2 regions of the Microbacterium laevaniformans genome follow, and region 2 is predicted to be linked to the other one. Evidence: predicted binding sites of a transcription regulator. Region 2 holds the regulator's gene; the other holds the start of a gene.
What was found. Region 2 encodes HspR, which represses chaperone genes until heat shock. Its sites were predicted from a motif close to AAGTTGAGTCNNNNNGACTCAACTT; they were not measured.

Region 1: JOE53_RS11180 (Hsp20/alpha crystallin family protein) is a predicted target of HspR. The motif match lies at 1,372-1,396, and genes of this name have one in related genera.

The regions. Positions count from the first base shown of each region.
Region 1 is NZ_JAFBCE010000001.1:2,339,059-2,342,459, forward strand. It holds gene JOE53_RS11175 (DUF2804 domain-containing protein) at 1-751, opposite strand, end outside; gene JOE53_RS11180 (Hsp20/alpha crystallin family protein) at 877-1,332, opposite strand; gene JOE53_RS11185 (hypothetical protein) at 1,631-2,620, shown strand; gene JOE53_RS11190 (L-serine ammonia-lyase, iron-sulfur-dependent, subunit alpha) at 2,709-3,401, opposite strand, start outside.
Region 2 is NZ_JAFBCE010000001.1:2,595,834-2,599,234, reverse strand. It holds gene JOE53_RS12415 (nucleotide exchange factor GrpE) at 1-539, shown strand, start outside; gene JOE53_RS12410 (DnaJ C-terminal domain-containing protein) at 555-1,553, shown strand; gene JOE53_RS12405 (heat shock protein transcriptional repressor HspR) at 1,556-1,999, shown strand; gene JOE53_RS12400 (hypothetical protein) at 2,003-2,173, opposite strand; gene JOE53_RS12395 (glycoside hydrolase domain-containing protein) at 2,218-3,401, opposite strand, start outside.

The sequences.
Region 1 (3,401 bases), 260 kb from region 2:
TCTCCGTCGACCCCGTCCCGTCGGTCCATCGCCCTCCGACCTGGATGCCGAGGCTGCGTCCGTCTGCGAGGGTTCCCGACCCGGCGCCCCAGTTCCACGACACGTCGTAGCTCCAGCGTCCACGCCCGTGATCCAGCACCGCCCACGATCCCGCCGGCACCTCGTAGTCGACGCCGTCGAGCGTCGGCACTCCGGATGCCGGGAACGCGACGTCCTTCACGGTGTACTGGAACCGCCGCGACGACCACGGCACCACGACCGCCAGCAGCTCGTGTCCGGGCGGGCGGCGCACCGTGATGTCGAAGGACGCGTCCGGGATCTCGGCGTGCAGACGCCAGAGCGACCCGCGCTCGGCCGGCGTGATGGTGGCGGCGAGGTCGGCGTGCCGCGCGATCGTGATGCCGGTGCCCAGCGAGGCGGGCAGCGACACCTCCCGCGACGGCAGCACCGTGACGCTGCGGCCCCACGAACGCATCGTGGCCCGATCGTGGATCCACGCCTCGTGCACGGCGGCGTAGTCCAGCGACGACACCGTGAGCGACACGATGTGCGTGGGCGTCATGACGTTCCAGTACTCCCACCTCTTGTTGCGCCCCCACGATCGGACGAAGCGTCCGCGTCCGATGCCGCGGGTGTCGACGAGCGGCGAGCGGGCGAAGCCGATCGCCGCCGGATTGAGGCGGCCGTCGGGGCGGGTGAGGGAGACGGGTTCGGTGAGCTCGCGCTCGCGCGCGGCGGGGGGTGCGGTCATCGGCATCCTTGCTGACGTTCCGAGTGCTGGTGCTTCCGGTGGGTGCTTCGACACTAGCGCGCAGGCGCGAACCGCCCCGGTCCTCGCGGACACGGGGCGGTTGTGCGCGGGTGCGCGGACCGGCACTATTGCTCGACCGGGTGCGGCTCCTGCGCCGACTCGTGCGCCTGGATCGTGGGCGCACCGCCGTCGGCGACGACCTGGACCTTGCGCGGCTTCGCCTTCTCGCTCACGGGGATCGTGACCGTCAGCACGCCGTTGCTGTACGTCGCGGCGATGCCGTCGGTGTCGATTCCCTGACCGAGGTTCAGCTGGCGCAGGAAGCTCGCGGTCTCACGCTCCCGCGTGATCCACTTCACGCCGTCGCCCTCGCTGAGGGTGCGCTCGGCGCGGATGGTCAGCAGCTGGCCGTCCACATCGATGTCGACCGAGCCCGGGTCGATTCCCGGAAGGTCGGCGCTCAGGACGTAGCGGTCGCCGTCGCGGTAGAGGTCCATCGGCATCCGGCGGGGTCCCCGGCGCGTGTCGAAGAGGCCCGACGCGATGCGGTCGAGGTCACGGAACGGGTCATACGTGGCCATTGTTCTCTCCTTGTCGTGTGTCACTGTGATGGTCTGTCAAAGTTGAGCCTCATCGACTCAACTAACTTCAGATTAGCACTCGACCCAGGAGAGTGCCAACGGTTCGCGCACAGCGAACGCGCGCGATCGCTGTGCGCCGTTCACCTGGCCCTCGCGCCGGAAGCCGCACTGCTGTTTCAGACACCACCGCCCCTTCAGCACACGGAACCCTTCGTCCCCACGTTCGGTAACAGCGCAAGTTCTCCACGAACCCGCGGACGGTGGCCACGACATCAGGAGATGGGCCCATCATGAGCGCATGCCGCGCTCACCCCGACCACTTCCGCCGACATTGCCGCAGGTGTTCACCGCCGCCGACGCGTCGACGGCCGGCGTCACTCGCGGGCGCCTCTCGGCTAGCGACCTCGACGCACCGTTCCGCGGAGTCCGCGTCCGGCGCGACACGGACGGCGCCGCACCGCACGACGAGGACACGCCGGACGAGATCGCGCGGCGCAACATCCTGGGTCGCGTCCGCGCCCACGCACTCGTGCTGCCGCCCCCTGCGTTCTACACCGGGACGACGGCGCTCGCGATCCACGGGCTCCCCTTCCCCGACGCGGATGCCGCGGCATCCGCCGACCTCGACGTCGCCGTTCCCGCGCCACACCGTGCGCTCCGGCGGACGGGCATCACCGCCGTGCAGATCAGCCCGATGCTCGTTCACACCACCGTCCGGGCGGGCCTTCCGGTCGCGACGCCCGCCTCCGCCTGGGCGATGCTCGCCCGCGAGCACACGGTTCGAGACCTGGTGGTGATCGGTGATGCGATCATCCGCGTGCCCCGCGACGGATGGGGGCGGCGTCTGCCCGACGCTCAACACGCCGGACTCGAGAAGCTGGCCGCGGCTGTCTCCGCAGGCCGCCGTTGCGGAATCGCGAAGCTCCGTGCCGCGCTTCCCCTGCTGCGCACCGGCAGCATGTCGCCGCTCGAGACGGACTGGCGACTGTCGCTCATCGGGACGGGCCTGCCGGAGCCCGAGCTCGACGTGGAGGTGCGCGCGCCCGACGGTCGGCTGCTCGGCATCAGCGATGGCGCGTTCGTGACGCACCGCGTCGCGATCGAGATCGAGGGCGATCACCACCGCACCTCGCGTCGCCAGTGGGTGCGCGACCTCGAGAAGTACTCCGACTACGCGAACCTCGGCTGGGATGTTGTGCGCCTGAGCGCCGCGCACATCCGACACGATCCCTCGCGGGGAGTCGCGCTGGTCCGCGCCGCCCTCGCACGCCGAGGTTGGCACGCGTGACCGGTCGCTCGGTTGACGCTTGCACCGGTAATCACATCGCAATTTCCCGCGCGAACGCCAACTGAACCGCGGCAGGCGCGCGCGGCGCTCAGCACTCGACGACGTTGACGGCGAGTCCGCCCTCGCTGGTCTCCTTGTATTTGGTCGACATGTCGATGCCCGTCTGACGCATCGTCTCCACGACGGCATCCAGCGGCACGTAGTGCGTGCCGTCGCCGCGCAGCGCGAGGCGCGCGGCCGTGACGGCGGTGGATGCCGCGATCGCGTTGCGCTCGATGCAGGGGATCTGCACGAGCCCACCCACGGGGTCGCACGTGAGCCCCAGGTGGTGCTCCATCGCAATCTCGGCGGCGTTCTCGATCTGACGGTTCGTGCCGCCCATCACGGCCGTCAAGCCGCCGGCAGCCATCGCGCACGCCGAACCCACCTCGGCCTGACACCCGCCCTCGGCTCCGGAGATCGACGCGTTCGCCTTGAAAAGCGAGCCGAGCGCCGTCGCCGTCAGCAGGAATCGACGGATGCCGCGGCGCCGGTTCGCCTCGGCGAGCTCCTGCGCGGTGGCGACGATGTCCTCCGACCCGTGCGCCGCCTCGCCCGCCTCGCGGCCGCCCGGACCGTGCAGCCCGAGCAGCGCCGAGCCGACGAGCTCGCCGTAGGGCGTCACCGCGTTCTCCGCTCCGATGCCGGCATCCGCGAGGAAGCGCCACCAGTACATCGCCACGGCCGGGAGGATGCCGGCGGCGCCGTTCGTCGGCGCTGTCACGACGCGTCCTCCGGCGGC
Region 2 (3,401 bases):
AGGCGCACGCCTCCGGCCCCGACTCGCAGGGGGACGCGCACGAGGGCGACGATCTGACCGTCGACGACATCCTGGACGCGCCGCAGATCGACGAGGCCGCCGTCGCGGAGGCTTCGCCCGAGGACCGCGACCTGCTGCTGGACCTCAAGCGGGTGCAGGCCGAGTACGCCAACTACCGCCGTCGCACCGAGGACCAGCGCGAGGTGGAGATCGCCCGCGCCAAGGGATCGGTCGCCAAGGGGCTGCTGCCGGTGCTCGACGACCTCGACCGTGCCGACAAGCACGGTGACCTCGTGGACGGCTCGCCGCTGGCTGCCATCGCGGAGAAGCTCCGCGGCGTGGTCGCCCGCCTCGGTGTCGAGACCTACGGCGTCGCGGGGGAGATGTTCGACCCGCAGCAGCACGAGGCGATCTTCCACGCCCCGAACCCCGGGGGAGTGGAAGACGGCACGATCCTCGACGTCGTCGAGGTCGGCTACCGCTTGGGCACGATCGAACTGCGACCGGCCAAGGTCGTCGTCGCCGGTTCCGCCGACTGACGGGAGGAGGTGTCCATGGCCAGTCAGGATTGGTTCGACAAGGACTTCTACAAGGTCTTGGGCGTCTCCAAGGACGTGTCCGAGGCCGATCTGAAGAAGGCGTACCGCAAGCTCGCCCGCACGTATCACCCCGACTCCACGCAGGGCGATCCTGCGAAGGAGGCGAAGTTCAAGGAGATGAGCGAGGCGTATTCCGTGCTCTCGGACAAGAGCCAGCGCGAGGAGTACGACCAGATCCGCGCGATGGGTGCCGGCGGCGCCCGCTTCCAGGCCCCCGGCACCGGCAGCGGCGGCTTCGAGGACGTCTTCAGCCGTTTCGGACAGTCGCGCGGATCGGCGCAGACGGCCGACTTCGACGATCTGTTCTCGATGTTCGGCCAGGGCGGGTTCACACAGGGCGGCGGCTTCGGCTCCGGGCGCTTCGGGCAGCCGACCGGCGGCTTCCGAGGGTACGGCGGACCGCAGCGCGGCGCGGACGTGACCGCGCGGACGACGCTCGACTTCCGGACCGCCGTCAAGGGTGAGACCATCACTCTCGTCGGCGAGGACGGCAAGCCGTTCAAGGTGAAGATCCCCGCCGGTGTCGCCGACGGCCAGAAGATCCGGCTGCGCGGCCGCGGCCGCCCGTCGCCCGATGGCGGCGAGCCCGGGGATATCGTGGTGAGCGTCACGGTGCGACCGCACCCCGTGTTCACCCGCGACGGGCTGAACCTGCGCGTCACCGTTCCGGTGACCTTCACGGAAGCCGCGCTGGGCGCCACCATCGAGGTGCCGACCCTGGGTGGCGACCCCGTCAAGCTGCGGGTCGCCCCGGGAACGCCCTCCGGGCGCGTGCTGCGCGTGAAGGGCCGCGGCGTGCACACCGCGAAGGGCACCGGTGATCTTCTCGCGGAGGTTCAGGTCGCCGTGCCGTCGCACCTCGACGAGCAGGCGAAGGAAGCACTGCAGCGCTTCCACGAGCTGGAGCCGAAGGAGAACCCGCGTGCCGACCTCATGGCCAAGGCCCGGGAGTGAGCATGGTCGACGAGCACCCCGATGAGGAAGCGCCGATCTTCGCGATCGCCGTCGCGGCGGAGCTTGCCGGCATGCACCCGCAGACCCTCCGTCAGTACGATCGGCTGGGCCTCGTCGTTCCCGGGCGCTCGCAGGGCGGGTCGCGGCGGTATTCGCTGCGGCACGTGAAGCAGTTGCGCGAGGTGGGCTCCCTCTCGGCCGAGGGCATGAGTCTGCCGGCGATCTCGCGCCTGATCGAGCTCGAGAACGAGGCGCGCGGACTGCGCCGTCGCGTCGCCGAACTCGAGCAGCGTCTGCAGGAAGAGCTGGCTCGTCGCTCCCGCGTCTTCGCGGCGGGGGCGACGGGATCGGTCGTGACCCTCCGCCACGGCACGCGCGCGCGTCGGGCGACCGAGGTGGTGCTGTGGCGTCCGCTTCCGTCGGCGGATGCCGAGTCCGACGACTAGACGCTACGACGCGGTGCCGGCGGCGACGGCATCCAGGAAGGCGCCGTAGTCCGCCCGCGAAAGGGCGGCGTAGGCGTACGCCCACTCGACGATCGCCTCGGCGCACGCGCGCCCCTCACCGAGGTACCCGATGACCTTCGCGGCGTTCGTCGGGGGACGCTCCCGCTCGCTCATAACGCCACGGTAGCGGCCGATGCTGGCGCGATCGGAGGACGCGATCAGTGGTCGGCGTCGAGGTCGAACAGCTCCATCTGGCGCACACGCACCGCGCGCGCCGCTCGGACGCGCACGGCGCGCGCGGCGAGAGCGTCCGTGAAGCGGAAGGGGGTCGTCCGATCGGCGGCGAGCGGCGTCGGAGCCGTGACCTCGGCCGCATGCCACGACGCTCCGTCGGCGGACCACTCCCACTCCAGCGCGTCGTCGCCCACCGCGTCCACGGCGGTCAGGGTGGCGTCCGTCACGGACGTGATCTCGGGGAACAGCCACCCCACCCAGGCCCCCGGCCGCAGGCGCACGCCGCGGTCGCCGCCCGCAGCGCCGTCGTCGACGAGTCGGCGGGCGTGGCGCACGCCGGGCGCGTGGACGATGCGACCCGACCCGCCCGTCAGATCGGGGTGCCACGGGCGCACGGGGGTCGGCTCGTCGGCGCCCAGGCTCTCGGCGGGGTCGTCGCCGAACTCGAGCTCCAGGTCGACGTCGGCGCCGAGCGCATCCACCTCCAGCACGGCACGGGTGAGCGGCGCACCGTTGACCCGGGCGGCACGCAGCACATGGGCGTCCGCGTGCGGTCGCCGCGAGCGGATGCGCAGACGCGACCCGTCGCTGCGCGCGACGGTCACGTCGTCGAGCAGCGGCGAGCCGATGACGAGCTCGCCGGAACCCAGCTCGAGCGGATACAGTCCGATCGCCGCCCACAGCCACCACGCGCTCATCTCGCCGTTGTCCTCGTCACCGGGAAAGCCCTGGCCGATGTGGCCGCCCGCGAACAGGCGTCGTGCCAACCGATGTGCTGTCGCGCCGGCGAGCCAGGGCTGATCGGTCCCGGTGTACATGTACGGGATGTGATGCGCCGGCTGATTGGAGATGGCGCACATGCCGCTGCGCAGCGCCCGCGCCTCGCGCTGCTCGTGGATGACCTGACGGTAGGCGCCGGCGAACGCGGCATCCGCGGTCTCGGGCTCGGCGAACAGGCGATCGAGGTGGATGCGCAGGCCCTGTCGGCCGTCGTAGAGGGCGGCCAGGCCGGCGCGGTCGTGCACCGCGCTCACCGACATCCCCCAGGCGTTCGTCTCGACGTAGTCGCCGCCCCAGACGCGCGGGTCGAAGCGTTCGCCCGCCGTCCGGCCGTCGGCGTCGCGTCCGCGGAAGAAGCCGACGACAGGATCGAACAGCTGCCGGTAGG